One region of the Herbaspirillum sp. GW822-FHT03A08 genome, then DNA from elsewhere that is predicted to be linked to it. Evidence: predicted binding sites of a transcription regulator. Region 1 holds the regulator's gene; each other region holds the start of a gene.
What was found. Region 1 encodes sigma-54, which starts transcription at its own class of promoters, with help from an activator protein. Its sites were predicted from a motif close to TGGCANGNAANCTGCTTT; they were not measured.
Positions count from the first base shown of each region.

Region 1 (7,511 bases):
TTCGCTGGCATTGCTGCGCGAAGGCTATGCCGTCGTGCTGGCCGGACGCCGTCAGGAACCGTTGCAGGAGACTGCGAAGGCAGCCGGCGAATTTGGCGCCAATGCGCTGGTGGTGTCTGCCGACGTGAGTGATCCTGCTTCGGTGAAGAATCTGTTCGCGAAGACGAAAGAAAAATTCGGCCGTCTCGATCTGCTGTTCAACAACGCAGGCATCTTTGCGCCACCGATGTCGCTGGAAGAGCTGAGTTACGAGCAGTGGAAATCCGCCGTCGATATCAACCTGACCGGTGTGTTCTTGTGCACGCAGGAAGCGTTCAAGATCATGAAAGAACAATCGCCGCGCGGCGGCCGTATCATCAATAACGGCTCGATCTCGGCCCACGCGCCGCGTCCGTTCTCGGTCTCTTATACGGCAACCAAGCATGCGATTACCGGACTGACCAAGTCGACTTCGCTCGACGGCCGCCGCTACGACATCGCTTGCGGCCAGATCGATATCGGCAATGCGTCGACCGACATGACCGAGCTGATGAAAAAGGGCACACTGCAAGCCGACGGTTCGACGCAGGTGGAGCCGACCATGGATGCGGGTCATGTGGCGAAGGCGATTCTCTACATGGATAGTCTGCCGCTGGATGCCAACGTGCAGTTCATGACGGTGATGGCGACCAAGATGCCGTTTATCGGCCGCGGCTGATAAGTTGTCAGATCTTGCTGAGAGGCTGCGATGCGGTGATCCGCGAATTGGCAACCCTTGGGCGGTGCTCGGAATCCTCATGTACTGAACTTTGAGGATTACATAACTGAGCTCCGCTCCGGCCGCCATCGGCTGATGGCCTCTCGCTACATATCCAGACAGGTTCTGAAGTCGTTTGCTGAAAATAAAAACGCTGCTTTCAAGGCAGCGTTTTTTTATGTCGGCTGTTTTTTCAACCCGGCCCAGCGCGGCGTCAGCGCATGCGGAATGGCAAACAGGTCAAGCACGCGGCCCAGCGTATGATCGATCATTTCATCAATCGACTGCGGGCGGTGATAGAAGCCAGGCAAGGGCGGGAAGATGATGCCGCCCATTTCGGTGACGCTGGTCATGTTGCGCAGATGGGCGAGATTGAAGGGCGTTTCGCGCACCATCAGCACCAGGCGGCGACGCTCTTTCAGGACGACATCGGCGGCGCGCGAGATGAGATTGTCAGACAAGCCGTTGGCAATGGCGGCCAGCGTTTTCATCGAACAGGGCGCAACGATCATGCCGGTCGAGGTGAACGAGCCGCTGGCGATCGATGCGCCGACGTCGCGCACCGGATGGACCACATCGGCCAGCGCTTCGACGTCCTTGCGGCTCATGTCGAGCTCCTGATGCAGATTGAGCGCGCCGGCTTCGGAAACCAGCAAATGGGTTTCGATGTCGGAATCGCGCAGTACGCGCAGCAGCCGCACGCCGTAGGCAACGCCGGTCGCGCCGGTGATGGCGACGATCAGGCGTTGTGGTTCCGATGCCTTGGGTGCGGCAGTCGTCGCGGAGGACAGACGCTTAGCCCTTGAACAGGGTTTGCAGTTCGCCGGCTTCGTACATTTCATTCATGATGTCGGAACCGCCGACGAACTCGCCGTTGACATACAGTTGCGGGATGGTCGGCCAGTTCGAATATTCCTTGATGCCCTGGCGCACGTCCGGGCTCTCCAGCACATTGACGGTGACGATGTTTTCAGCGCCGCTGGCCTTGAGCAGTTGGATCGCTTTGCCGGAAAAGCCGCATTGCGGGAATTGCGCAGTACCCTTCATGAACAGCACGACAGGGTTTTGGGTGACGGTTTCTTTGATCCAGGATTGCACTTCGCTCATGACTACACCTTCAAAAAGTTCTCAATGCCGACATTATATGAAAAAGCGAGCCTTCGCGTTGAGGTCTGCTGATTCTGGAGGAATGGTGTTGCAGAATGGGAAACTGTCTTTCCGGCAACTTCGACAACAAGAAGAAAATATATAAATTATTTGTCCTTGTCTTGTCGGCAAGACAAGGGTGAAGGGGCTGAAGGGGCGGGAACGGAAGAAAGATGTAAATGATATAAAAACAAGAAAGGGCGCTGACGCGCCCTTTTTCTGTTGCCGGTCCAATCCGCCGGCTAGCTGGATATCACGAGGCTGCTGCTGGCACTGGTTCTTCCGGCAGGCGTTTTGCCATCGAGTGATGGTTCTGTACACGGTCCTTATGCTTGATGACCTGGCGGTCCAGTTTGTCGATCAGCATGTCGATGGCGGCATACAGGTCATGTGCAATGCTTTCGGCATGCAAGTCCTTACCCTTAATGTGAACGTTGATTTCTGCTTTCTGGCGTTTTTCTTTTTCTGTCAGCTTGTCGACGCTGAGGATCACACTGATGTCGATGACGTGATCAAAATGGCGCTTGATACGCGTCAGTTTGCTTTGCACGTATTCGCGGATTGCGGGGGTCAAATCGAGGTGATGGCCACTAATGGTCAGATTCATACAGCACTCCTATCATGAGATTGCTGGAGGTTCTTACGCATTGTCCGGTTGTTTGTGGAGCATTACGCCAGAACACAGCAACAGGTGCTACTACAGAAAAACTTACAGAGATTTGCGGAGATTCACCGGCGGGATCTTGAGCACTTCGCGGTATTTCGCGACGGTACGCCGCGCCACCACCATGCCCTGTTCCGCCAACATATCTGCAATCTTGCTATCAGAGAGTGGGTTCTTAGGGTCTTCTGCTCCTATCAGTTGTTTGATGAGAGCCCGTATCGCGGTGGAGGATGCTTCTCCTCCTGTTTCCGTTGCGACGTGGCTGCCGAAGAAGTATTTCAACTCAAACATGCCATGCGGTGTCAGCATGTACTTCTGAGTCGTTACACGAGAAATAGTGCTCTCGTGTAGACCTAGTGTATCAGCTATTTCGCGCAACACAAGGGGGCGCATGGCAACTGCCCCATGAGAAAAAAAGTTGCGTTGCCGTTCAACAATTGCCTGTGCGACACGCAAAATTGTGTCGAAGCGTTGCCGCATGTTTTTGATGAGCCACTTGGCTTCCTGCAACTGCGAACCGAGCGATCCGTCGCCCTTGGTTTGCTTCATGGCATTGGCGTACATCGCATTCACGCGCAGGCGCGGCATGACGTCGTGGTTGAGCAAAACCTGCCAGCCGTCTTTGGTCGCTTTGACAATCACATCGGGCACAACATAGTCGGAAGTTTCCGACGCGAAAGCGGATCCGGGATGCGGATTGCACTGACGGATAACGGCTTGTGCTTCTCGCAAGTCTTCGTCGTCGCAGCCGAGTGCTTTCTTGATTTTGTTGAAATCTCTTTGAGCAAATAAAGGTAAACACTCCTCGACTATCGTCAGCGCCAGACGGCGTGTGACAAAGGCAACTTTCGGCAGACGTTTGATCTGCAGCGCCAGGCATTCCGATGCGCTGCGGGCGCCGACGCCGGCCGGGTCGAAACTTTGCAGCAGCTTGAGCGCAATGGAGAGTTCTTCCAGCTCGATCTCAAGTTCTTCCGGCAGGCGCGCGAGGATGTCTTCCAGCGGCTCTTCCAGGTAGCCGTGATCGTCGAGTGCGTCGATGATCAGTTCGACCAGCGCGCGGTCGCGCAGCATGCGCACGGTCAGGCGCGCCTGTTCCAGCAGATGCTCGCGCAGCGTGACGGTATGCGCTTCCAGTTGCGGGCGCGCGTCTTCATCGTCGGGCGTTTTACCGGTGCGGGCGACGTCGTCGAAACTCCACTCGGCATCGCCGCTGACATTGTTGTCATCGCCGCCGAGACTGTCGGCGTGTTCGGCCGACTCCGCTTCGGTCGGCGCGCTGCTGACGACGTTTTCGGCCGGATTGGCCTGTTCGGCAGGCGTCGAGCTGATGGCGCCGTCGGCCAGCAGGCGCACGGAGTTGTCGAGCGCGTCGTCGAGACGTTCCAGCAGCGGATTGTCGGAAAGGATTTGTTCCAGTTCCTGATGCAGTTCCAGCGTCGACAATTGCAGCAGACGGATCGACTGCTGCAACTGCGGCGTCAATGCCAGATGCTGGGATGTGCGTAACTGGAGAGATTGTTTCATTGAATCGGCCTGTGGCCTTACATGCGGAAGTGTTCGCCGAGATACACGCGGCGTACGGATTCATTGGCGATGATGTCGTCAGGGCTGCCGCTGGCCAGCACGGTGCCCTGATTGATGATGTAGGCGCGGTCGCAGATGCCGAGCGTTTCGCGCACGTTGTGGTCGGTGATCAGCACGCCGATGCCGCGTTCCTTGAGAAAGCGCACGATACGCTGAATTTCGATCACTGCAATCGGATCGATACCGGCGAACGGTTCATCCAGCAGCACAAAGCGCGGGTCGGTCGCCAGTGCGCGCGCGATTTCAACGCGGCGGCGTTCACCACCGGACAACGACAAGGCCTGGCTTTCACGCAGCTTCTCGATTTGCAATTCGTGCAGCAGGTTGTTGAGACGGCCTTCGATTTCATCGCGGCTCAGCGGCTTGCCGTTTTCCCGGCGCAGTTCCAGCACGGCGCGGATATTGTCTTCCACGGTCAGCTTGCGGAACACGGATGCTTCTTGCGGCAGATAAGACAGGCCCATCGAGGCGCGCTGGTGAATCGGCAGGCGCGAGATATCGGCGCCGTCCAGATCGATTTCACCGCCGTCTGACGGCACCAGGCCGACGATCATGTAGAACGACGTTGTCTTGCCGGCGCCGTTGGGACCGAGCAAGCCGACCACTTCGCCGCTTTCCACCTCAAGCGATACATCGCGCACGACCTGGCGCGCACCATAGCTTTTTTGCAGTCCGCGGACGACCAGAGAACTTGTCGCCATCTTATTGTCCCTTCGGAGGATCGACGCGCGGCTGGATGATCGCCGTGATGCGGCCGCCACCCGGCTTGCTCTCGCCGGTATTGGTGTTGTTGACCGAATAGAACTCGGCGCGGCTGTCGTAGGAGATGAACTCGCCGTTGACTTCATCCGTCACGCGCGGGCCGTCCATGCGCTGCATATGCGCGCGTGTAAACAATTTCGAGATTTCGGTTTTCTCGCTGTATTCGATGCGCTCTGCCTGTCCTTCGATCCACAGGTTCGGACCGCCGTCACGTTTCTGGCGGAAGCTGGCGAGCTGGCCGGGCGCCGCGTACAGAATGGCGAACTCGTAGCCGGCCGGGTCGGTGGTCAATACGACCTTGCCGGCCTTGATCAGCAAGGTGCCGCGAGTAAGGATGACGTTGCCGGTGAAGGTTTTCACCTGTTTGACGTCGTCATACACCATCTGCTCGGCTTCGATGCGGGTCGGCTTCTCGGTGTCGGCTTTTTCAGCGCGAACGATGCTGCTTGTGCTCATCAGGAGCAGGGTCAGCAGAGGCAATAAAAGATTCGTTTTCATATCATCCTGCGCAAGTATCTCGCTTGGTTGTGCCGACTGGCTTGTGGCTAGCGTACACGCGGCTGGTACGTGCCGCGGACATTGTGGAGTAACTGGAATTCCTGTGTTGCATTGTTGGCGATCATGCCGGTGCCGGTCATGATGGACGCACCCATGGTCAGCTCCACCGGCTTGTCCGTTTTTGCAATATCGTCATCCGGCAACAGCAACAGATATTCGGTCTTCAAGTGCATGTTCTCGGATTTTGCGGTGGCTGCGCGGTTGCCGTTGACGTCGCCGTACATGTGAATCTTGCTGTTGTCGTCTTCAATTCTTGCTCGTTGCGAGTACAGCGTCATCGGCGCTTTCTCTTCCGACAAGGTGGTGATGACAGGCTTCGTCACTTCAAATGAATCGTCAGCGGGGAAGTGGACCATCCTGGCGCCGGTGATGTCGTAGCGCGGCTGGCCGGTTTCCGACATTTTGACGTAGCTGAACTGCTCGACGTAATAGTCCGGCTTGCTGCTTGGACGTGTCGTGAGTGCGCCGTCGCTGTTGCTGCGCAGGACTTGCAGCACCCAGAAGCTGGCCAGCGCCAGCGCCGCGAGGACGGCGACGATGATGGCCAATCGGATGCGCTGCGCTGCGCGTTCGCCGCTGTGGTTGCTCATGCAAGATAACCGGCCAGCGCCGTCTCGTAATGGCCTTGCACCGTCAGGATGAAATCGCACAGCTCGCGGGCGGCACCGTTGCCGCCGAAGCTTTCGGTGATGTAGTCGACGCGTTGCTTGACGTCATGGTGACCGTTGGCCACGCAGGCGGTGAAGCCGACTTTGGTGAGTACAGGCAGATCGATCACATCGTCGCCGAGATAGCCGCAGGCGGATGCCGGGATACCGGTCTGTTCCAGCAGCTGTGCGAAGGCGATGCGTTTGTCGTGTACGCCTTGAAATACATGCGCGATACCCAGATCCTTGGCGCGGCGCAAGACGATAGGCGACTGGCGCGCGGTGATGATCGCCGTGGCAATGCCGCCGAACTGCTGCAGCATCTTGATGCCGTGGCCGTCGAGCGCGTTGAAGCGTTTGATTGGTTCACCGTCGGGGCCGTAATACAAACCGCCGTCCGTCAGCACGCCATCGACGTCAAAAATCATCAGCCGGACTTGCTTGGCGTTGGCAATGGCGGCGGCACCGGCCGTACTGAATCGGTCGGCCATCAGATCACCTTGGCGCGGGTCAGATCGTGGATATGCAGGGCGCCGACCAGTTTGCCGGCAGCGTCGGCCACCAGCACCTGGTTAATGCGGAATTCCTCCATCAGCTGAACGGCATCGACCGCCAATTGATCCGGCGTGATGGTGCGCGGACCGCGGTGCATGACGTCGGCAATGGACGACTTGGTGAAATCTTCGCCGCGTTCAAGCAGGCGGCGCAGGTCGCCGTCGGTGAATACGCCGATCGGATGGTTTTGATCATCGACCACGGCGGTCATCGCCATGCCCTTGCGGGTGATTTCCATCAAGGCGGCCGACAGCGACACGTCAGGCGTGACCGCCGGAATGGCGTCGCCGGTACGCATCACATCGCGCACGTGCGTCAGCAGACGGCGGCCGAGTGCGCCGCCCGGGTGCGAGCGGGCAAAGTCTTCTTCCATGAAGCCGCGTGCGTCCAGCAGGGACACTGCCAGCGCGTCGCCCATGGCCAGCGTGGCAGTGGTGCTTGCGGTAGGCGCCAGGTTCAGCGTACAGGCTTCCTTGTCGACGCCGACGTTCAGATGAATTGCCGACAATAGCGCAAGGCTGGATTCGTCATTGCCGGTCATGGCGATCAGGTAGGCGCCCATGCGCTTGATGATCGGCACGATGGCCATCAGCTCGGCGGTTTCGCCGGAATTGGAAATAGCGATGAAAACGTCATTTGGCGTGACCATGCCCAGGTCGCCGTGCGCCGCTTCCGCCGGATGCATGAACAGCGCGGGGGTACCGGTCGAGGCAAAGGTCGCCGCGATTTTGCGGCCGATATGGCCGGATTTGCCGATGCCGGAGACCACCACGCGGCCTTTGCATTCCAGCAAGACGCCGACGGCGCGGGCCAGCGGTTCATCGGCGTTGTCCGACATCCGGGCCTTGAGCGCCAG
Region 1 covers NZ_JBXANR010000002.1:751,873-759,383, forward strand. Annotated here, with positions in the region: gene AC1RN6_RS08540 (SDR family oxidoreductase) at 1-697, shown strand, start outside; gene AC1RN6_RS08545 (UbiX family flavin prenyltransferase) at 913-1,578, opposite strand; gene grxD (Grx4 family monothiol glutaredoxin) at 1,532-1,843, opposite strand; gene hpf (ribosome hibernation-promoting factor, HPF/YfiA family) at 2,136-2,489, opposite strand; gene AC1RN6_RS08560 (RNA polymerase factor sigma-54) at 2,592-4,073, opposite strand; gene lptB (LPS export ABC transporter ATP-binding protein) at 4,091-4,834, opposite strand; gene lptA (lipopolysaccharide transport periplasmic protein LptA) at 4,836-5,393, opposite strand; gene lptC (LPS export ABC transporter periplasmic protein LptC) at 5,441-6,043, opposite strand; gene AC1RN6_RS08580 (KdsC family phosphatase) at 6,040-6,591, opposite strand; gene AC1RN6_RS08585 (KpsF/GutQ family sugar-phosphate isomerase) at 6,591-7,511, opposite strand, start outside.

Region 2 (7,511 bases), on a different contig from region 1:
CCCTACATCTTCGGCACGCTGGGCATGCTGTCTTCCGGTTACATTGCCGACGGCCTGATGAAGCGCGGCATGGCGCCGATCCGCAGCCGCAAGTGGCCGATCTGCGCCGGCCTGATCGGTGCGGGCGCATTCACCATTCCTGCTGCTTACACACCAAGCACCACCATGGCGATCGTCTACATCTCGCTGGCGATGGCGTTCGTGAACATGGCAAGCGGCGGCGCATGGGCGCTGGTCAGCGTGGCGATTCCACGCCGTCTGGTGGCTTCGCTGGGCAGCCTGCAAAACTTCGGCGGCTACCTCGGCGGCTCGCTGGCGCCGGTCATCACCGGTGTCGTGGTCGACAAGACGCATTCGTTCGTCAACGCTTTGCTGATCAGCGCCGCCGTCGCGTTCGCTGCTGCGCTTGTGTACATGTTCGTGGTGAACAAGCCGATCGAAGGCGACAGCGCGCCGGCTTGATTTTTTGATTCACGCAAATAAGGAAAAGCACATGACATTTACTCCCAACCTGTTCCAGGGCAAGACCGCCCTGGTCACCGGCGGCACGCAAGGCATCGGCGGCGCGGTCGCCCGCCAGCTGGCCGCCATGGGGGCGAACGTGATCGCAGCAGGCCTGCCGCCGTTCGCTACCGAAGAGTTCGCCGGCACCAACGTCACGCTGGCCGAACTCAACGTGGCGTCCGACGACAGCGTCAAAAACCTGTTCGCAGGCATCAGACAACTCGACATCGTGATCAACTGCGCCGGCATCATCAAGCGCGGCGCCGAGCATGAGGTCGAGGTCTTCGAACAAGTGATCGCCGTCAACCTGACCGGCACCATGCGCGTCTGTTCGGCGGCGCGTCCCCTGCTGAAGGAAAGCAAGGGTTGCATCGTCAACCTGGCGTCGATGCTGAGCTTCTTCGGCGGCGGTCTGGTGCCGGGCTACAGCGCCAGCAAAGGCGGCGTCGCACAACTGACAAAGTCGCTGGCGATTGCTTATGCTGCAGACGGCGTCCGCGTCAACGCGGTGGCGCCGGGATGGATTGCGACGCCGCTGACCAAGGCGTTGCAGGAAGATCCGGCCCGCTCCGGCCCCATCCTGCAACGCACGCCTCTGAACCGTTGGGGCACGCCGGAGGACATCGGCAACGTCGCTGCCTTCCTGTGCACACCGGCAGCGTCCTTCATGACCGGCGCCGTGGTGCCGGTCGACGGCGGCTATCTGGTGTCGTAGTGTTTTTCCGCAGTACCTGATCTGCCTTTTTCCGGCGCCGTCCAGATTGGCGGCGCCGGAAAATCCCTCGGCTATAATGCGCCTCTGCAGTCCTCCGCCTTCCCGCCCTTTGCGCCCGACCGCCTGAAACTATGCCGACTCCCGACACCTCTGCCGAAGAGAATCCAAAGATCGCCGGTACCGCTGCGTTCTCCAAATTCATGGCCGTTCTGCAACTGATCGCCGATCAGGAAGCGCCCTTGTCGATTGCCCAGTTGAGCGCGCAGAGCGGTTATCCGCGCCCTACCGTCTATCGCATCCTCGCCGCGCTGATGGCCGAAGGCATGGTGGTGGAAAATCCGCGTACAAAGAATTTTGAACTCGGTCCACGCCTGATCAATCTGGCCAGCAAATCGTGGGCCAAATCCGACATCCGCACAGCCGCGATCGACGCCCTGCACACGCTGCGCGACACCACGCGCGAAACCGTCCATCTGGCCGTGCCCAGCGACAACGGCATGGTCTACATCGAAAAGCTGGAAAGCCCGCAAGCCGTGCGCATGACCTCACGCGTCGGCACACGCGTGACGCTGTATTCCAGTTCAGTCGGCAAAGCCTACCTCGCCGCGCTGGGTGAAGAACAACGCCGCAGCCTGCTGCGCGCCGTCAAGATGCAGAAATTCACCGAGCACACCATCACCGATCCGGAAGCCTTGCGTGCAGAAATCGCCATGACCGAGCAGCGCGGCTACGCTGAAGACCGCGAAGAGAACGAAGCGCAAATCTTTTGCCTCGGCGCCGCCATCCGCGGCAGCGACGGTGCACCGGTCGCCTGCATCAGCATCAGCATCCCGGTTTTCCGCAAGCATGAAAATCTGCTCGCCACCTACATCGATCCTCTGCTCGCGACCTGCAAATCCATCTCGCTGAAACTGGCCGGCCCGCGCTGAACACCCACGAGTTGCCGATGCCGGCGGCTCCTCTTATTTACACAGCTTAACGAAGTGTTACCAATTGCTTCCCTCGCGCATGCTGCACCGGGGAACTGTTTAAATCCTGCTTTCCGTTCGACGAAAGCAAGCCATGAAACATCTCGTTTTCCCTTCCCGTTTTGCATGCTGTCTGCGCATCGCCATGGCCACGCTCAGCCTGTCGGCATGTCTGGCGCTGCCGGCACATGCCACGCAACTCATGGATCTGTTCCCGGAAGACATCATCGCTACAGTACAACAGCTCAAACCCGAACTGAATCTCAACCCCAACCAGCAAACCCTGTGGCGCCAGACCGAGCAAAAGACGCTGGCCATTGTGCGGCAACGTCAATTACGGCGCGATCGTCTGCAGGCAGAAACCGCGCGCAACATGAACAACCCCGGTTTTGAACTGCGTGATCTCGGACGCGCCGTCGATCAGGAGTCAGCGCTCTCGGAAGCAGACAGCCGCCAACTGCGCGAACTATGGCTGACCGTTGCCGATGCGCTGGACGATACGCAACGGCAGGCGGTTCAATCATTCATCGCCGACCGCTTACAGCGTGTGGCCGAACATGGCGGCGGCGCGTCGGCAAAGAGTGAGGGCGGAGGTGGCCGTATGGGAGGCAAGCGCAGCGGCGGCGCCGGCATGGGAGGTTCGGGCGGGATGGGTGGCATGGGCGGCACGGGTGGCGGCGGATCGCAATTCTGATCGGATCCCATGCCACGCGATGCAGACACCTCCGGCAGATGCACCGGAGGCCTTTGCGCTCACACTTCGGGCGGCAATTCGACGGTGAACAGATTCTTGCCGTCGACGTTATGCAGGGATACCGTCATCACTCTGGTCTTCGCATCGATCTTGCCGATACCAAAAAACTGATACAAGTCGGCCGGCGAGCGATTCTGTTTCATGTCGGCCGGGATGCTCACATAGCGCACGTCCGGACCGAATGTCCGGTCGATCTCGCCGGGTCCGAAGGTGCCGGCATGCAGCGGTCCGCCGACAAATTCCCAGAACGGTTTGAAGTCGGTGAACTGCGCCTTCTCCGGCATGTAATAAGTCGCCGACGCATAGTGCACGTCCGCCGTCACCCATACCACGTTCTTGATGTTGTGACGCTTGATGAAGCGCAGCAGCTCGGCAACTTCCAGCTCACGTCCGGACGGTTTACCGTTGTCGGCATTGGCCCATGCCTCGAAAGTGCCTTGCGGCACATCCGGATTCAGATCCGGCACGACGATTGAAATCGGCATGTCGCTGGCGACCACCTTCCAGGTCGAGCGCGACCGCAATAATGCCTGCTTGATCCAGCGCATCTGCGCCGCACCGAGAAAGGCAGCATCCTGCCCTGGCACCAATTGGCGGTTCGGAGAATTGGCGCCGCGGTAGCTGCGTTCATCGAGCATGAACACTTCCAGCAGCGGACCATAGTTAAACGAACGATAAATGCGCTCCGGATCGGCGACGTCGATGCGGAATGGGTTGTACTCGAACATCGCCTGCCGCGCGCGCTGTTTCAGCACGTTCAGCTCACGTTCCTGATAGCGCTTCTCCGCCTCGCCGATCACCTGGCCGGGATACCAGTTGTTGCGTACTTCGTGATCGTCCCACTGCACGAGGAAAGGCACTTCCGCCATGAAGCGTTTCTTGTTGGCGTCCATCAGGTTGTAGGCGAAGTTGCCGCGATAGTCATCCAGCGTCTGCGCCACTTTGGATTTGGCAGGCGTCACCAGATTGCGCCAGATGCTGCCGTCGTCCAGCGTCACCTCGGCCTGGATCGGGCCGTCGGCGTATATCTGATCGCCCGAGTGGATGAAGAAATCCGGCTTGAAGCGGCGCATGGTTTCATACACGCGGTAACCGCCCCAGGCTTCGTTAATGCCCCATCCCTGCCCGGCTTCGTCGCCGGAAAACGCAAAACTGATGTCGCGCTCGCTACCGCCGGGAATGATCAGGCTACCGGTCACCGGTGCACTCCATGCCGACTCGTGCTGCAAGTCCTGAAAGCGCACGCGATAGAACAAACGCTGCGATACCGGCAAGCCGCGCAAGTCCACGCGCGCGGTGTAATCGTTACGTGCCAGCGCCGCTGGTCCGGCGACGGTAATCGCATTCTTGAAATTCTCGTTGACCGAATAGTCCACCACCATGCGTGCCGCGCGGTCGGTGCGGCTCCATAGCATCGCCGCATCGCGTGTGATGTCACCGCTCATGGCGCCGCTGTCGACTTGCGGACGCAAACGCTCGGACGTCACGATGGCGGGTGCTTGCTGCGCGAACGCGGGAGTGAGCGTACCGGCGGCCAGCAACGCGCCGGTACCGAGCGCGGCGTCGCGCAGAAAGTCGCGGCGGCCATTGCCGTCGCGGCTGTCATGACTATCGTTACAGCCGGAGCTGGAAGGTGAAGAGGATTGATCATCGGACATGGCGGACTCCTTGGCTGCACACACGAAAAATTGCAATGTAGCAATGCAATATGACCGTTCCATGAACAGATGCCGATCGCTACAGCGCTGCGCGCACTCGTCTTTGAATTTTCGATGTTTCCTGAATAAAACCCTGAATTACTTCCATTCTCTGCCCTCCAGACAAACGACACCCTCGATTTTGCGCAAACAGCTCGTCTTTTATGGCGCACCATGCGGACGCATCATTTCGCACGGTTTGCGTGCGGTTTTCCTGCATCAACAAAAGTCACAAAAAAATGTCCTTTAAATTCAGTTATTTAAAAATTTGCACCGAAATGGAATGAATTTTGCTTTATTAGGTGCTTTTTAAACTTTTTTGCACAATTATTGGGAGATTTTTCTGTGGACGATCACAAAAATGGTGCCGATGCGCTCTTCATTTTGCTCGGCGCAATCATGATCCTGGCGATGCATGCCGGCTTTGCCTTCTTAGAGCTAGGAACGGTACGCCGCAAAAACCAGGTCAATGCGCTGGTCAAGATCCTCGCCGATTTTGCGGTATCGACCATCGCCTACTTTTTCGTCGGCTACTACGTCGCCTACGGCGTCAGTTTCTTCAGCGGCGCCGAGACGCTGGCCGCTCGCAGCGGTTTTGAACTGGTCAAGTTCTTCTTCCTGCTGACCTTCGCTGCCGCGATTCCCGCCATCATTTCCGGCGGCATCGCCGAGCGCTCCAAATTCCACCCGCAACTGATCGCCACGGCAGTGCTGGTCGGCCTGGTGTATCCCTTCTTCGAGGGCATCGCCTGGAACCAGCACTTCGGCGTGCAGGCATGGATCAAGAACGTCTTCGGCGCCGAGTTCCACGACTTCGCCGGCTCCATCGTGGTCCATGCGGTCGGCGGCTGGATCGCCCTGCCTGCGGTATTGTTGCTGGGCGCGCGACGCGGACGCTACACCAAGGAAGGCGCGGTCGCTGCGCATCCGCCATCGAACATCCCTTTCCTCGCGCTGGGCGCCTGGATCCTCACGGTCGGCTGGTTCGGCTTCAATGTCATGAGCGCGCAAACCCTCGACAAGATGAACGGCCTGGTCGCGCTCAACTCCCTCATGGCCATGGCCGGCGGCACCCTGGTCGCGCTGATCATGGGCAAGAACGACCCCGGCTTCGTCTATAACGGTCCGCTGGCGGGACTGGTCGCGGTGTGCGCAGGCTCCGATCTGATGCACCCGCTCGGCGCGCTGGTCACCGGCGGCATCGCCGGCGCCATCTTCGTCTGGATGTTCACGCGCACGCAAAACAAATGGAAGATCGACGACGTGCTCGGCGTCTGGCCGCTGCACGGCCTGTGCGGCGCATGGGGCGGCCTGGCAGCCGGCATCTTCGGCATGAAATCACTGGGCGGCATCGGCGGCGTGTCCTTCATGGCGCAGCTGTGCGGCACCGTGCTGGGAATTGCCATTGCTTCTCTCGGCGGCTGGATCGTCTACGGCCTGCTCAAGAAAGCCATCGGCATCCGCCTCGATGCGGAACAGGAATTTGAGGGTGCGGATTTGTCAATTCACAAGATTTCGTCGACGGCGGAGCGGGAGACCAGCTGGTAGTCGCCGCCTCTTCAGCCCGCTGACTTGTCCTTGATCTGCTCGCTGAACACCGCGCCCAGCATCTTGGACAAATCCGGATTGGCGTTGCTGTCGCGAAAGCGTGCATCGACCTGCGCCGGTGGTTCATGTCCCTCCCGGGTGCACAATCGGAACGTCCTGATGCTGTACCCGGTACAAGGCGTTCCGGAACGCCGGATCCGACGGTGGTTGCGGACTCTGCTGCGGATGCTCGACGGCGATCATCGGCATCCAGTTACCGAGCTGCTGCCGTCTGCGCTCGGCCTCCTCTGCGCGCGGGCCACGTCCGCGCACCTCCAGTTCTTCAATGTAATCGAGCAGCGTCTTGGGCTTTTTTTGCTGCTTCCATTCTTTCTGATTGTTCAGTGCCGCAGCGGCAGCATCAAGCTGCGCCAGCTGTTGTGCCTGCGGCGAAATCTGCACAATGGTGTCGATGTCCTGAGTCGACACGACAGTTATCGGCGTATCCGATTGCGCTGCAATCTTCGGTGAAGAATAAGACGTATCCTTCAGCGGCGCCTGGCTGGCAGGGAGTCCAGAGATCATTTTATTTTCCTGGGTGCGGCAACGTAGCGGAGATGCAGAGCCATGTCGGAAGGCCCGCCGGGATGCGGATTAAGCCCGTCGCTTTTCAGGAAAAACCTATCGCACAGGCTTGTCAGTTTATCGTCAGCGCCTCAAGAATCTTTACGCTTGTCAACGCCAGATATTCAGCAAATCTATCCATGGAAAATACATTCAAAAACCTGCCGCCACGTAAGTTGACAAAGCCGGATTAAAAAACATCTCGCCATGAAAAAAGCCCGGCATCAACCGGACTTTTCATTGCTGAAAATCTACGTTACGTATCGTCTCGCTGCACCGGATCAACATGCGTCATCACATCCAGCACATGATGCTGCTCCAGCACGCGTTGACGCGCCGATGTGGCGATGGCGTGGCCTTCAGTTACGGTCTGGTTGCCGTCGAGTTCAAGGTGTACGTCGACGATGGTCATGTCGCCCATCTTGCGCGTGCGCAGGTCATGCACACCGAAGACGCCGGGTGTTGCCAGCAGCGTTTCGCGTATGGCCTGCGACTCTTCTTCCGATACCGCTTTGTCCATCAGGTCATTGAGTGCGCGCCAGAAAAACACCGCGCCGGTGCGCACGATCATCAGCCCGACGATCAGCGCAGCAATCGGATCGAGTAAAGGAAAACCGAGCAAGTTTCCGGCGATCCCCAGCGCCACCACCAGCGACGACACTGCATCCGAACGCGCATGCCAGGCATTGGCGACCAGCATGCTGGAACGCACATGTTCGGCG
Region 2 covers NZ_JBXANR010000004.1:269,879-277,389, forward strand. Annotated here, with positions in the region: gene AC1RN6_RS14440 (MFS transporter) at 1-462, shown strand, start outside; gene AC1RN6_RS14445 (SDR family NAD(P)-dependent oxidoreductase) at 494-1,219, shown strand; gene AC1RN6_RS14450 (IclR family transcriptional regulator) at 1,351-2,148, shown strand; gene AC1RN6_RS14455 (hypothetical protein) at 2,282-2,881, shown strand; gene AC1RN6_RS14460 (alkaline phosphatase D family protein) at 2,941-4,599, opposite strand; gene AC1RN6_RS14465 (ammonium transporter) at 4,984-6,186, shown strand; gene AC1RN6_RS14470 (hypothetical protein) at 6,198-6,332, opposite strand; gene AC1RN6_RS14475 (hypothetical protein) at 6,310-6,750, opposite strand; gene AC1RN6_RS14480 (cation diffusion facilitator family transporter) at 7,046-7,511, opposite strand, start outside.
Region 2: a site for sigma-54 is predicted at 4,918-4,935, ahead of AC1RN6_RS14465 (ammonium transporter). Genes of this name have one in related genera too.

Region 3 (7,511 bases), 740 kb from region 1:
TTCCGCCGACACGTCGCCGGCAGGGATTTTATGAGTGAAAATGCTGCCGCGGACGGCTCCGTCCGCTACAAATAATGCCGGACGGCAATCAGGCCGCAACGATCATGGCGACCGTCGGGCGGTGATTGCTGGCAATAGTTGACGTTATTGAAAGGTATTGGGAGTCAGTTGCAGCGGTGTGCCCTGCACGCCGGCCCGCACCATGCGGCGCGCGACGCCGGTGATGTTGGGTTCCAGCTCACGGAAAGTTTGCATCGGGCCGATCGCGGTAAACATCTGCGAAGCCAGCTTGATCAGCGCTTCGTTGGAGATGAAGCACTCTCGATTGACGAATTCGACACAGACGGAAAACCCGATACCTGCTTTGGTCATTTTCACTGCGGTTGACGCTTGAGACATGACAGCTCACTTTCAATCGTGGAATCCAGTTATAGTGCGCGCAAGCGCCGCCAATAGCAATTAAAATCGGCAAACGGCGGCCTTTCCGGGGCCTTTTTCAGCTCGCGGGACAGGCTTATCCGACCGGTCCGGCGCCAACAGGGTATAATAGCGCTTAGTTGGGTGTTACACCCTTTCCCGGACCGGCCAGCAATATTGCCTGTCTCCACTCTTTCCGGTCGTGCTTCTGTCGTTCCCGAGCAGTCGGCCCGTCCCGTAGTAACCGTCCTGCGCCGGCAACGTTGTACTTCTGGCGCAAAAGTCTTTTTGTGTGTCCTTGTTGGGACACCGGAACGAAAAGCAAAATCGCACTGGTCCGCTCGCGCGGCAACCGGTCTCTTTTTTCTGCGTTCTCTGGCGAATGCTGTGCAGCTTGTTTTGCTGCGTGCCTGTTTCGCCCGTCGAGCGCCTTACCTGGAAACCACCATGGCTAAAGAAGAATTACTCGAAATGAACGGCCTCGTCGAAGAAGTCCTGCCGGACTCGCGCTTTCGCGTCAACCTGGAAAATGGTCATCGACTGATCGCCTACACCTCCGGCAAGATGCGCCAGAACCATATCCGCATCCTGGCCGGCGATAAAGTCACGCTGGAACTGTCGCCTTACGACCTGAGCAAAGGCCGCATCACTTTCCGTCATCTGGAAAAACGCGGACCGGTCGGTGGTGGGCAGCAACGTCGCCGCTACTAAGCGCATCAAGCTAACCGACGTCCACACCGGAACCGCGCCATGTCCGACACTATTATCGAACGTTCTGCAGGCGCTGCGGCGATTTCCGCCAGGGCGCTCGACATTGCGCTGGCACTCGACGTGCAGATCGCCGACTGCGTGTGGGATATCGGCGCCGATCTGACGCATGAACATGCACATCGGCTGGAGCTGGTGACGGAGGCAAAATCGGTACGCGTGTATTTTCGCGAACTGGAATTGACCACTGCCGACAATGCCTCGCGCAGCAAACGCGTCGATGAGCGTCTGCAGCGCGCCATCGCGCAATTGCAGCAACGCGCGCCGGCGCCGACCTACGGCTATAACTGAGGCAGCCGGGTTGAGCCTGCAAGCCGGCCTCCAGAAAATAAATCTCCATTTATCGCGATATGCTTAGGTAAGTCTCTGTTTTACCTGTATATTGAATTCTGCACTTACATCAAGTCGTCGTTATTGTTGGTCTCTCTCCCTTGCGCTTGTTCACAAGCCATCTCTGTTTGACTCTCTTCGGTTACATCTTGCTTGATCTCGGGTGCGCTTCGGGCGTCGTCCCTCATTTTTTCAAGGAAGTAAAACATGTCTACATCACAAACCGGTACAGTCAAATGGTTCAACGATTCCAAGGGCTTCGGCTTCATCACGCCTGATCAAGGCGGCGACGATCTGTTCGCGCATTTCCAGGACATTCAGTCGACCGGCTTCAAGAGCCTGGCTGAAAACCAACGCGTTTCGTTTGAGCGCGGCACTGGTCCCAAGGGCGAAAAAGCAACCAACATTCGTCCTATCTAATCGAATGTTCTGACGCGCAGACTACGGTCTTCGCGCATGCAAGTCCGGATTCAATATGTCGCCGGTGACACCACGCAGATAGCATGGGTCATTGCCGATCGGATCCGGCACCCTGCGGGAAACCGCAGATAAAGAAAGCTCGCTACGGCGGGCTTTTTTTCATCCGGCATTTCTTCCCGGCTACTGTCCGGCCGCTGCGCTTCCGCTATCATCCTGTTTTTCCTCCGCCATTCCGAAATCCTTGTTCATGAATCTCCCTCTGCATGGCTGGCAAGCGCAATTTGTCGCTTTGGCCGGCAAACTTGCCGGCAACGATGGCGCACACGACATCAATCATTTGCATCGCGTGTGGCACACAGCCCAGACCTTGCTGCGCACACATCCCGAAGCTGATGCGCTGATCGTGCAAGCCGCATGCTATTTACACGATCTGGTGAATCTGCCGAAGAACGATCCGCAACGACACACGGCGTCAAAGCAGGCGGCACAACTGGCCTGCCGCCATCTGGAGGCGATGCATTTCCCTGCGGATAAACTGGCAGGCGTCACGCACGCCATCGAAGCGCACAGCTTTTCCGCCGGTATTCCACCGGAGACGATCGAGGCGAAGATCGTGCAGGACGCCGACCGGCTGGATGCGCTCGGCGCAGTCGGCCTGGCGCGCTTGTTCTATACCGCCGGCCGCATGGGCAGCCAGCTCGCCCATCCCGACGATGTGCAAGGATCGCAACGCACACTCGACGACAAACGCTATGCACTAGACCACATCGCCTGCAAACTGGAGACGCTGCCGGCTTCCATGCAAACACTGGCTGGTCGCCGCCTCGGCGAAGAGCGCATGCAATGGCTGCGCGATTTCCGCACAACCTTTATCGCGGAATGGCAAGGTGCCGCGGTCTGAAAACGTTTCGCCGGAATGCTGCTAGAATCGATCCATCGTTTTACATCACGTATTGATCTTCATGTTTACCGCTGCCCTGGTCACTCTGTCCTGCCTGTTGTCGCTCAGCCTGTATGTCGCGGCTGCGCAGACGCGCGTGCGTACGGCCGCCGGTAAACAAAAAAAACAGTCGCTCATCTGACCGGGGCGCGCTGTCCTGTCAGGTGGGCTGACAGGATGGCAAACGCAGACCGGACACGTTCCCCTCGCTACCTCTTCCTTGCACCTGCCGACAGACATTCGACGGTCTGTAATGCAGTACTTCAATGGAGAGCAGCAATGACTTCTTTCGACGGAATCTGGATCCCTCTGATCACGCCGTTTCACGACGGTCGCATCGATTTTCCTGCCTTGCAGGCGCTGGCTCGCAGCATGGTTGACGCCGGGGTGTCCGGACTGGTGGCCTGCGGCTCGACGGCCGAAGCCGCCGCGCTGGACGACGATGAACAACTGGCGGTACTGGACGCCATCATCGCCGCCGTGCCCGACTGCCCGGTAGTAATGGGGCTGGCCGGCAACCGCCAGGCGGGCATGCTGGAAAAGATGCAGAAAATCCAGCAGCGCCGGATTGCCGGTCTGCTGATCCCGGCGCCGTATTACATTCGTCCCTCGCAGGAAGGCCTGCGCGCTTTCTATCTCGCCATGGCGGACGCCGCCACCGTGCCCGTGATCGTCTACAACATCCCTTATCGCACCGGCATCAACATCGACAGCGCCACGATACTTGCGCTCGCCGCGCATGAGCGCATTGTCGCCGTCAAGGATTGCGGCGGCAGCCTGGGTGCGACGATGGACCTGATCGCGCATGGCGGCTTGCGCATCTTGGCCGGCGAAGATGAGCAGATCTTCACCACGCTCTGCCTGGGCGGCAGCGGCGCCATCACGGCGGCGGCACATCTGCGTCCGGACCTGTTTGTACGCGTGGCGCAGCTGGTGCGCGCGCAACGCATCGAGGAGGCTCGTGCCGTCTTCTACGATTTGCTGCCGCTGATTCGTCTGCTGTTTGCCGAACCCAATCCTGCGCCGATCAAGACCGCGCTCGCATTGATGGGCATGGTGCGCGACGAATTGCGCGCGCCGATGCAGCCCGGTTCTACGGCGTTGCAAGAAAAACTGCAACGCGAATTGCTGCGGCTTGGTTGCCTGTAAGCGCCGGGCGACAAACTGAAAAACCGCAGACAGGGAGCGGGCGAAACGGCGGCTTGCTGAAAACGAGGCAGCCGTCATCGCTCGCGTTCCGACCTACTGTCGGTATTGCCTGATTGGAAATATGACGCACGATAAATCCGCCTTTGTTACAAAAGGCTAATGTTTCTTTGCGAACCAAGCAGTTTTCTCCTCGTCTTATTTCCATGTCAGCATTGTCGAGGAGGTATCGTGGCAAGTCAGGAACAGCAACAAGATCGGCACCAGCCGCACTGGAGCATCGCCGACCTGGATTTTTCCCGCATCGATCTGCGGCGTGTACGTAGCGACGAAAACACGTTCTATCTGGTGGCCTGCGCCTCCTTCGTCGAAAGCGGCTCCGATCTGTATACCGATAACCTGCTGGATTTCTTCAGCGACAACGCCGAAGTCGCGGCCTGGCTGCGCGAACAGTGGGAGGTGGAAGAGCTGCAGCATGGCCGGGCGCTGCGGGCGTATGTCGAGCATGTCTGGCCTGAATTTCCCTGGCAACGCGCTTACGACAGTTTCCTCAAGGAGTACGCGACCTACTGCAAGGTCGAACTGCTGGAACCGACCAAGGCGCTGGAAATGGCGGCGCGCTGCGTGGTCGAGACCGGCACCGCGACGTATTACCGGGCACTGTCGCGCAGCGTAAAGGAACCGGTGCTACGCGATCTGGCCTCGCGAATCTCGAACGACGAGGTCAATCACTACAAGCATTTTTACCGCTATTTCCGCGAATATCGCAAACGCGAAGGCATCGGCCGCTCGCGCGTGCTCGGCACCCTGAGCCGACGCACGCTGGAAATGCGCAATGAAGATGCCGACTGCGCGATCCGCCATGTACTGAAATTCCACGATCCGGCGCGGGCCGGCGACGTTGCCTATTTAAAGGAACTGAGCGCGCGCATGAGCGCTACCGTGCGCACCAATTTGACGCCGGAGATGACGCTGAAGATGATCATGCGTCCGCTGGAGCTGTCGCCGCGGGTGCAGAGCTGGGTGCAATATCCGATCCAGCAACTGATGCAGCACGTATTTTTGCGCTAAAAACAATCACCCCTTCACTGATTTGCACCAAATTGCTCCTGTTTGGGGCAAATCGGGATTCGCCGCACCGCCACCATTTTTACCATCACTAAAATGGTGCGATAGCGCGCGCTCGCTTCTGCAAAGCCGGAAAAATCGAGAGAGATTGACGAATTGTCATTGGCACGCAATCTGCTAAAGCAGAAAGGCAGTCAACAAACTCTCATTGATTCTTCTAACTGTAGGAGCACTTCATGTCACGTCGCACTATCCTAAAAGCAACAGCACTCGGCGCGTTCGCACTTGCAGCATCCTCCTGGCTCCCAGCCGCGTTCGCCGCGGACACCATCAAGGTCGGCATCCTGCACTCGCTCTCGGGCACCATGGCCATCTCCGAAACATCGCTCAAAGATGTAGCGCTGATGACAATCGATGAAATCAACGCCAATGGCGGCGTCATGGGCAAGAAGCTTGAGCCTGTGATCGTTGACCCTGCATCCAACTGGCCACTGTTCGCTGAAAAAGCGCGCCAGCTGATCTCGCAAGACAAGGTTTCCGTCGTGTTCGGCTGCTGGACTTCGGTCTCGCGCAAATCGGTTCTGCCGGTCTTCAAGGAATTGAACAGCCTGCTGTTCTACCCGGTTCAGTATGAAGGCGAAGAGCTGGAAAAGAATGTGTTCTACACCGGCGCAGCACCTAACCAGCAAGCGATCCCTGCGACTGAATACCTGATGTCGAAAGAAGGCGGCGGCGCCAAGCGTTTCGTCCTGCTGGGCACCGACTATGTGTACCCACGCACCACCAACAAGATTCTGCGCGCCTTCCTGCATAGCAAGGGCGTGAAGGATTCCGACATCGACGAAGTCTATACACCGTTCGGCCACTCCGATTATCAAACCATCGTCGCCAACATCAAGAAGTTTGCAGCAGGCGGCAAGACAGCGGTGATCTCGACCATCAACGGCGACTCCAACGTGCCGTTCTACAAAGAACTCGGCAATGCCGGCCTGAAGGCGACCGACGTGCCTGTCGTGGCGTTCTCGGTGGGTGAAGAAGAATTGCGCGGCGTCGACACCAAGCCGCTGGTCGGCCACCTGGCTGCCTGGAACTACTTCGAATCCGTGAAGAATCCGGTCAACACCGCCTTCATCAAGAAGTGGAAAGCTTACGCCAAGGCCAAGGGTCTGCCGAACGCCGACACAGTCGTGACCAACGATCCGATGGAAGCGACTTACGTCGGTATCTACATGTGGAAGCAAGCAGTTGAAAAAGCCAAGACCACCGACACCGACAAGGTGATCGCAGCGATGGGCGGCCAGACCTTCAAGGCGCCGTCCGGCTACACGCTGGAAATGGACAAGACCAACCATCACCTGCACAAACCAGTGATGATCGGCGAAATCAAGGCCGACGGTCAGTTCAACGTGGTCAACAAGACCAAGACTACGATCCGTGCACAGCCATGGAGCCCATACATCCCGGGCAACGAAAGCAAGCAAAAGATGTAATGCAGCAGCTTGCAACGTTTGAGTAGTCCCCGCTGCATGTTCCATGCAGCGGTTTGCAAGTCCTTGCACCGGACGTCCGACATCCCGTCCGGTGCAATCAAGGCCGCATTCTTTACTTGAAATTTCTCAGTGAAATTTCTCCTGGAAGTGCGTGCATGAATCTCAGATAAGCGTCGTAAGACCGACTTTCTTTCCGTCTTGCAGTGCCACCGAAAAGAACCATGAGACTTCTCCCCAAGATCATTGCGTCCGCCTTGCTCACAGGCTGGCTGTGCACCCAGGCGATCAGCGCGCATGCCGCGATCGATCCGGCGCTGCTCAAGCCGCTGGCCGGCGACGACCCTGACGCGCGGATTGCCGCCGTCACCCAGATTGCTGCGCTGGCCAATGCCGACGCCCAGAAAATCCTCAACGCCATCAACAGCGATGCGCTGTACGCCACGCCTGCCGGCGACGTGCTGATCATTGAAGACACCGAGGCATTTAATCCCGCCACCGACAAGACCGGACCTGCGCCCGACGACGCCGAAGGCATTACCGTCAACAACCGTCTGCGCGGTGTGGTCGAAGGCGCCCTGTCCGGCCTCAAGCTGTTCTCGCCGGACCGCGCCGCACGTTTGACCGCAGCGACAGAACTGCTGAAGACCGCCGACGCCGCACAGACACCACTGATCAGCAAAGCACTGGCCGCGGAAAAAGATCCGCAGATTCAGGAAGTGTTGAAGCAAGTGGTCGCCACCGCCAACCTGCATGCGCCTGACGCGGTGGCACGCAAGGCCGCCGTCAAAGCGCTGGCCGAGACCACCAACGCCAATCTGAAACCGGTGCTGGAACAAATGCTGGCCAAAAATCCTGACGGCAGCTATGTCGAAACCGACGAGGGCGTGCGCATTGAAGCGGTCCGCACGCTGTCGGCGCTGGACCGCCACCTG
Region 3 covers NZ_JBXANR010000002.1:10,168-17,678, reverse strand. Annotated here, with positions in the region: gene AC1RN6_RS05100 (DUF1488 family protein) at 145-399, opposite strand; gene infA (translation initiation factor IF-1) at 865-1,128, shown strand; gene AC1RN6_RS05090 (hypothetical protein) at 1,168-1,476, shown strand; gene AC1RN6_RS05085 (cold-shock protein) at 1,723-1,935, shown strand; gene AC1RN6_RS05080 (HD domain-containing protein) at 2,183-2,836, shown strand; gene dapA (4-hydroxy-tetrahydrodipicolinate synthase) at 3,155-4,024, shown strand; gene AC1RN6_RS05070 (ferritin-like domain-containing protein) at 4,253-5,092, shown strand; gene urtA (urea ABC transporter substrate-binding protein) at 5,326-6,579, shown strand; gene urtB (urea ABC transporter permease subunit UrtB) at 6,801-7,511, shown strand, end outside.
Region 3: a site for sigma-54 is predicted at 5,253-5,270, ahead of urtA (urea ABC transporter substrate-binding protein). Genes of this name have one in related genera too.

Region 4 (7,511 bases), on a different contig from region 1:
TTGGCGCAGCCTGATGAGCGGGCGCCGGGGCCGGTTCGGACGCTTGCGTCGCGGTGGAGCGCGCCAGCATGGCTTGCGTCGGGCGCAGCGCTTCAAACGGCGCCCATTCGGAGGCGGGGCGCGCCGGTCGCTTGAGCGGCTCGCTTGAACGCGGTGTGCTCGGCCAGTTGCCGGCCGGTGTCTGCGATGGATTGGCGCTGCGCGGCATTTCATTGGGCAGCGGCCAGGGATCGCGTTTGCGGGTAAGGGGGCCGAACGGCTGCGATGTTTGTGTTGCGGCTTGCGACTTGATGGCTTTGGGCGCCTGCCCGGCAGGCAGGTTGCGTACTGTCGGCGGGATGTTGGCTTGCGTGCGGCGCGGCACCGACGCTTGTGCGGGTAGACCGGCGGTATCGGACTCGTCGTCTACGACCACTTTGCGGCTGCGTCCGAACAACCAGAACAGCCCCAGCAATCCGCTTGCCAATAAAGCAAGTACGCCGATGAGTTTGCCGACGCTGGCGGAGACGCCGCGCGCCAACGCCTGACCGAAGAAATCGCTTTCCAGCGCGACATCGCCCTGGCTTCTCAACATGGATTCGATGGCGCTGCTGGCGCACAGGAGGATCAGCGTGCCCAGCCAGATGCGGATGGAGCCGCGTCCGCGCAGGCCTTTGCCGGACAGCAACGACACCAGTACTCTGCCGAGCAGGGGCAGTATCCACAAAAACGACCAGCCGAACCAATCAAGTAAAAATAAGCGCATCCGCTAAGTTTACAGGAAGCCGGGCCGCAAACTGAAATTTCCAACCGGAAAAAACAAAAAATTGGAGAGCACCAGGCAGAAAAAAGCCCGCTTCCCAAGATGCAAAGGCATCCGTCGGGGGGAAGCGGGCTGGGGGAGACGTGTTTTCGCTACCTACTTTTCCAGCGGCACGGTTAGTGGCTGACCGTCCTGCACCAGCGACCAGACCAGCAATTTTGCCGGGTTGGTGCTGCTGGCGTTGCGCGACACCAGATGTGGCGTATTCGGCGCTTCGTACCAGGACTCGCCGGCCTTGTAAGTCACAGTCGCGCCGCCTTGCAGCTGCGACACGACTTCGCCTTCAAGCACATAGGCGAAGATCGAGCCGGGATGGCGGTGTGCGGTCGAACTTTCGCCCGGGCCGTAGGCCACTACGGCCATGACGCCGCTTTTGCCGGGTGCATCCGGCAGGGCTTGATGCTGCAATGGCGTGACGACTTCGCGGCCTTGCTCATCCTTGTGTTTGCCGTCGTGGGCGCCGGCGTTCGCGGCCAAGGCCAGAAAACTCGCCAGCAGCGCGCTTCTGGCAGTAGAAATGAATCGCATGTCAGGCTCCTTGTCCCTTGCCGGCTCAGGCAACAGGCATCTTGCGGAAGCCGATGGCAAAACGGTTCCAGGCGTTGATGGTGTTGATGGCCAGCGTCAGGTTGACCAGTTCGGCATCGGTGAATTGTGCGCGCACCAGAGCGTAGTCTTCGTCAGGCGCACCGGTTTGCGAGATCAGGGTCAGCGATTCGCTCCAGGCCAGGGCGGCGCGTTCGCGTTCGGTGAAGAACGGGGTTTCGCGCCAGACCGGCACGGCGTAGAGGCGGCGTTCAGTTTCGCCGGCCTTGCGAGCGTCGGCGGTGTGCATGTCGACGCAGAAGGCGCAGCCGTTGATCAGCGAGACGCGCAGGCGGACCAGTTCCAGCAGGGAGGTTTCGAGGCCGAGTTTGCCGACCACGTTTTCGAGAGCGATCATGCCCTTCAGGACTTCAGGGGAAGCTTTGTAGAAATCGACGCGTTGTTCCATGGTAATGCTCCTTGAGAGTGAGTAAAAATCTGAAAAAAGTCGTTTGGCGTCTGCCAGGCTTCGGTATCCGGTTGCCGTTGTTGCTTAGCCAGTGACGTCATCTTAAGGAGTCCAATACCGCGCACGGATAACCAATTTTCTGAAAAATGAGGAGACCACTTCCGGCGCTGCCGCTAAAATCACCGGTGACAAGAACAACTACGACATGCATCCGGAGCGCTCATGGAGCTACACATCGTTATCGAGGGATCCAAAGACCTGGCCGGACAGGTCTATCGCCAGATGCGCGACGCCATTCTGACCGGGCGGCTGATGCCGGGCGAACAAGTGCCGCCGTCGCGCCTGTTGGCGACGCAACTGGGCTTGTCGCGCAAAACGGTGTCCGAAGCCTACAGCCGCCTGACGCTGGATAAATTGCTCGTCGGCCAGATCGGCAGCGGCACGTTCGTCAATGCGCCGCCCGAGGCAAGGCCGAAACCGAAGCGCTTTGAAAGCGGAGACCTCGCAGCGGGAAATCTGATTGAACACTGGCTGAATCAGTCTTTCCCCTTGTCGATGCGGCACGTCGGGCCGGAAAGCCGTTCGCTATACGATTTTCAGGGAGGCATCCCGGTACGCCGGCAGTTTCCGCAGGAAGAATGGCGACAGTGCGTCCTGTATGGTTTGCGCCAGAGCAGCAATTCAAGCGGCTTTTATGCGGAGACTGAAGGCTTGCCGGCGTTGCGGGAAGCGATAGCGCGTCACGTGTCGTTCTCACGCGGCGTGCAATGCACGGCTGCGGATGTGCTCGTGACCAACGGCGCGCAACAGGCGCTGGACCTGATTGCGCGCGTGCTGGTGGAGCCGGGCAGCATGGTGGCGGTGGAGGATCCCGGCTATCCGCCGGCGCGCATGCTGTTTTCCGCGCAGGGCGCTACGGTGGCCGGTATTCCGGTCGACAACGAAGGTATGCAAGTTGATCGCATTCCGGATGGCACGCGCCTGATCTACGTGACGCCGGCGCACCAGTTCCCGCTCGGCATGCCGATGAGCCAGGCGCGGCGGGATGCCTTGCTGGAACGCGCGCGCGAACTGCGAGCAATCGTCATTGAAGACGATTACGACAGCGAGTTTCGCTACGAAGGGCGTCCGCTGGACTCCCTGCAAAGCCGGGATCAGGACGGTCTGGTGGCCTTCGTCGGCACCTTTTCAAAGACGATCAATCCGGAGCTGCGGGTGGGCTACGTGATTGCGCCTCCGGCAATCCGGCGCGCGATGACGGTCGTCAAGGGACTGTCGGACTGGCATACGCCGACCATGACGCAATGGGCCATGGCCAAATTCATCGACGACGGCTATCTCCAGAAGCACATCCGGCGCTGCCACGGCATCTACGTCGCCCGGCGCGAGAAGCTTCAGGCCGCTTTCAACGGCGATCTCAAGCCCTGGATGCGCGCCGTGCCGACCAATGCAGGCTTTCACCTGGCGGCAGAGATGACGGCCGAGGTCGACATGACGCAACTGGTCAGGCTGGCGCGCCGCGTGGATGTGGCGCTGTACACGCTGGACGAGTTTTACTATCAGGCCCCACCGCAGCCGGCCTTGTTCTTCGGCTATGGCGCGATCGAGTCGCTCGATATTGAAGTGGCGCTGGGACGGGTGAAGACGATCCTGACTGAGCTGACGTCGTAGCGCGCGGGGTGCATCAAACGGCTTAAACCGATTACGCAACCTCGATCATCGGGTAAAAGTCGCGATCTTCACGCTGCATGCGTTCGAACAGGATTTTCAGTACGCGGTTCGCCTCGGCCCGGAAACCTTCCGGATCGGCCATCAGATGTCCCGCATCATTCCATTTGCGAGCAAATTCGCCGTACGTCTCTGCGATGTGCGTCATTTCGTGCTGATACTGCTTGCCCAGCATCGCCAGGCGCGGGTTATTGGCCTCTTGCAAGGCCGGGTAGAGGAATTTGTCCTCAATGGACAAGTGCAGCTTGATGACTGAACTCATTTTGATCACCAGCGCGGCGATATCGGCGGCGTTCTGGGGGATGCCTTCATGAGACAGCTCCTTGAGCTTGCGGATGCTGTTGAAGATGGCAACGTGCTGATGTTTGTATTTGTCGATGTTCATGAGGTGGCTCGCTTGCCCTGTTTTTCTGTATCGGGCCTGAAGTAAAAATGGGTGAGAGAAAAAAACGCCGGACCATGCTCATGCACGATGTCGCCCGATCCGGCGCAAACCTCACAACGCTGTTAAACCTTGTTTTCGCAGTGTTTCAGTATCAATCCAGCGATGACGCCGGGCCGAAGAACTCGTAACGGCTTTGCGCTGCCGGCACGCCGAGGTCGCTCAGATGGCGCTTGACGGCTTTCATGAAGGACTTGGGACCGACGAAATAGGCGTCCACATCCATCGACGCAGGCAGCCAGTTGCCCAGCTTGTCGCGGTCGAGGTAGCCGATCGCGTGTGGCGCCTGGTCCTGTTCGCGTTGCTGCTCGTAGCAGAAGTAGTGCTGCAGTTGCGGATGCTCTTGCGCCAGATCCGCAATTTTCTTGCCGAAGGCATGTACGCCGCCGTGACGCGCCGCGTGAATGAATACCACCGGGCGCCTGGTCGGCAGCACCGCATCCAGCATCGCCAGCATGGGTGTGATGCCGACGCCGCCACTGATCAGCACCAGCGGCTTCTCGCCGGCGGTCAGCGTGAATTCGCCGGATGGCGGCATCAGGTCGATGGTCTTGCCGACCGTCATATGGTCGTGCAGATAGTTCGATACCTTGCCGTTCGGCTCGCGCTTGACGCTGATGCGGTACATCTTGCCGTTGGGCGCGGCCGACAGGGAGTATTGACGACGCATTTCTTCGCCGTCGACATCGACACGCAGACCGATATACTGGCCCGGCTGGAACGCCAGAATGGCCTTGCCGTCTTCCGGCGCGAAGTAGAAGGAGGTGATTTCGTCGCTTTCGTCGACCCGGCGCACCACCACGAACTTGCGCACGCCGCGCCAGCCGCCGTCGGCGGTTTCTTTGGCGGTATAAATGCCTTCTTCAGCGCCGATCAGGATGTCGGCCAGTTGTCCATAGGCAGCGCCCCAGGCCTCGATCACCTGGTCGGTGGCGATCTCGGCGCCCAGCACTTCACGGATCGCGCGCAGCAGGCAGTCGCCGACCATCGGGTAATGTTCCGGCAGGATCTGCAGGGCGACGTGTTTGTTGACGATGGTGCTGACCAGGCCGCCGAGCTGTTCCAGTTGATCAATGTGGCGCGCATACATCAGCACGCCGTTGGCCAGTGCGCGCTGCTGATCGCCGCTGCCCTGATGCGCTTTGTTGAAGTAGGGGATGACCTGCGGATAATCGCGCATCAGCATTTTGTAGAAATGCGTGGTCAGCGCTTCGCCGCCGCTTTCCAGCAGAGGAACGGTGGATTTGACGATGGCACGGTGAGCATCGGATAGCATGAAGAGCCTCTTTTTGTCTGGGTGAACCGGGAAAAACCGGCAAAAACATCGAAATGTCGCTGTAAAAAATCATTTCGTCCCTGTTCTCTATACAATCTCCATGCCAGAAGAAAAATCCTTTACAATCAGTTGCTTAGAAATTTGACGAGTCAAATTGACCCGAGTCAAATCGACACGAAAAGAGTAAAAATGACTCCAAAGCTCTTGCTGGACGCGCTGATTCCCCTGATGGCCGACCTGTCGCGCGAGATGCACGACAGCGAACGCTACCGTCGCCTGCTCGATACCTTGCGCATGATGTTTCCTTGTGACGCTGCCGCTTTGTTGCGGCTCGATGGCGAGGTCTTGGTCCCGCTGGCGATTAACGGCTTGAGCAGCGACACTCTCGGTCGCCGCTTTCGCGTAAGCGAGCATCCGCGCTTTCGCATCCTGTTATCCAACGTGCCGCCGACACGCTTTCCAGCGAATTCGTCGCTGCCCGATCCTTATGACGGATTGGTGGAGGCGCATTCAGGCGAATTGCATGTGCACGATTGCATGGGATGCCAGATCACGATGAATGGACGGCCCTGGGGTTTGCTGACGCTGGATGCCTTGGGCCCGGGACGCTTCGACTCGGTCGATACGGCGTCCTTGCAGGCCTTCGCCAGTCTGGCGGCGGCGACGGTCAACGTTGCTGAGCGCATCCACGATCTGGCTACCACCAGCGAGCAGGAGCGCCAGCGCGCCGAAGCCTACCGGCTGGCGGCCAACCAGAGCCGGCGCGAGCTGATCGGCCAGAGTCCGGCGCACAAGAAAATGATGAAAGAAATCCGCCTGGCCGGGCCGAGCAACATGACGGTGCTGATCACCGGTGAGACCGGCGTCGGCAAGGAACTCGTCGCCAACGCCATTCACGCCGCCTCGCCGCGCGCGCGCAAACCCATCATCAGCCTCAACTGCGCCGCGTTGCCGGAAACTCTGGTCGAGAGCGAATTATTCGGTCACGTGCGCGGCGCGTTTTCCGGGGCTGTCAGTGATCGGCGCGGCAAGTTCGAGCTGGCCGACGGCGGCACCTTGTTTCTCGATGAAGTCGGAGAATTGTCGCTGGCGGTGCAGGCCAAGTTGCTGCGTGTGTTGCAAAGCGGCCAGATCCAGCGCGTCGGGTCGGACGAAGAGCACAAGGTCGACGTGCGGGTGATCGCCGCCACCAACCGCAATCTGGAAGAGGAAGTGCGCCAGGGCCGCTATCGCTCCGACTTCTATCATCGGCTGAGCGTCTACCCGTTGGTGGCGCCGCCGTTGCGCGAGCGCGGGCACGATATTCTGCTGATCAGCGGATTTTTCCTGGAAGAAAACCGTTTCCGGCTGGGTTTGCTGAGCCTGCGTCTGGCCACCGATGCGCAGGAAGTACTGCTCGGCTATCGCTGGCCGGGCAACGTGCGCGAGCTGGAACACGTAATCGCCCGCACTGCGCTCAAGGCACTGGCGAAACATCCGGAACGCCCGCGCATCCTGACGCTGGAGGCGGAGGATTTTGATCTGGTCAATGAATTCAAGCCCTTGATATCGGAGCAGGAAGAGCAGATCCAGACTGAGCTGGACCTGCAAAACGGCAGCAGTCTGCGCGATGCCGTCAGCGCCTACGAGCGCCGTCTGATCAGCGCCAGCCTGGCGCGCAACGGCGGCAATGTCGCATCCACTGCGCGCGAGCTGGGGATTGATCGCGCCAATCTCAACCGCATGGCAAAACGGTTGGGGCTGAAATAACGCTCTGAATCGTCATCGTCGTCCCAGCGCACGCTGGGACCCCGTGTCGTTACGACCGTCTTTACGACGCTGGGTCCCGACTTTCGTCAGGACGACAGCTTCGGTTTCTTCGACTTAAAACTGCTCCCACGAGCCGCTGTCATCAGTAGCCGGGGCGGTAGTTGCAATCACTTTCCTGGCCGATGAAGCCGCCGGGGCTGTAGATTTGGCGGGTAACGGCGCCGGTTTCGGCGTGATGTTGACGGTGCGTTTTGTTGCTGCGGCGACATGCGCATGGTTTTGTGGCTGCACCATCGCATTGCGATCCAGCTTGAAGACGCTGACCGTCTGCGACAGGTTGCTGGCCTGTTCCTGCAGAGATTGTGCTGCTGCGGCGGCTTCTTCCACCAGTGCGGCGTTCTGCTGCGTCACTTCATCCATCTGGGTAATCGCGCGATTGATTTCATCGAGGCCGACGCTTTGTTCCTGGCTGGCGGCAGTGATTTCTCCGACGATGTCGGTGACACGCTTGACGCTGCTC
Region 4 covers NZ_JBXANR010000005.1:339,965-347,475, forward strand. Annotated here, with positions in the region: gene AC1RN6_RS17715 (DNA translocase FtsK) at 1-745, opposite strand, end outside; gene AC1RN6_RS17720 (cupin domain-containing protein) at 899-1,330, opposite strand; gene AC1RN6_RS17725 (carboxymuconolactone decarboxylase family protein) at 1,356-1,796, opposite strand; gene pdxR (MocR-like pyridoxine biosynthesis transcription factor PdxR) at 2,019-3,467, shown strand; gene AC1RN6_RS17735 (hemerythrin domain-containing protein) at 3,499-3,909, opposite strand; gene hmpA (NO-inducible flavohemoprotein) at 4,061-5,242, opposite strand; gene norR (nitric oxide reductase transcriptional regulator NorR) at 5,432-6,991, shown strand; gene AC1RN6_RS17750 (methyl-accepting chemotaxis protein) at 7,106-7,511, opposite strand, start outside.
Region 4: a site for sigma-54 is predicted at 5,331-5,348, ahead of hmpA (NO-inducible flavohemoprotein). Genes of this name have one in related genera too.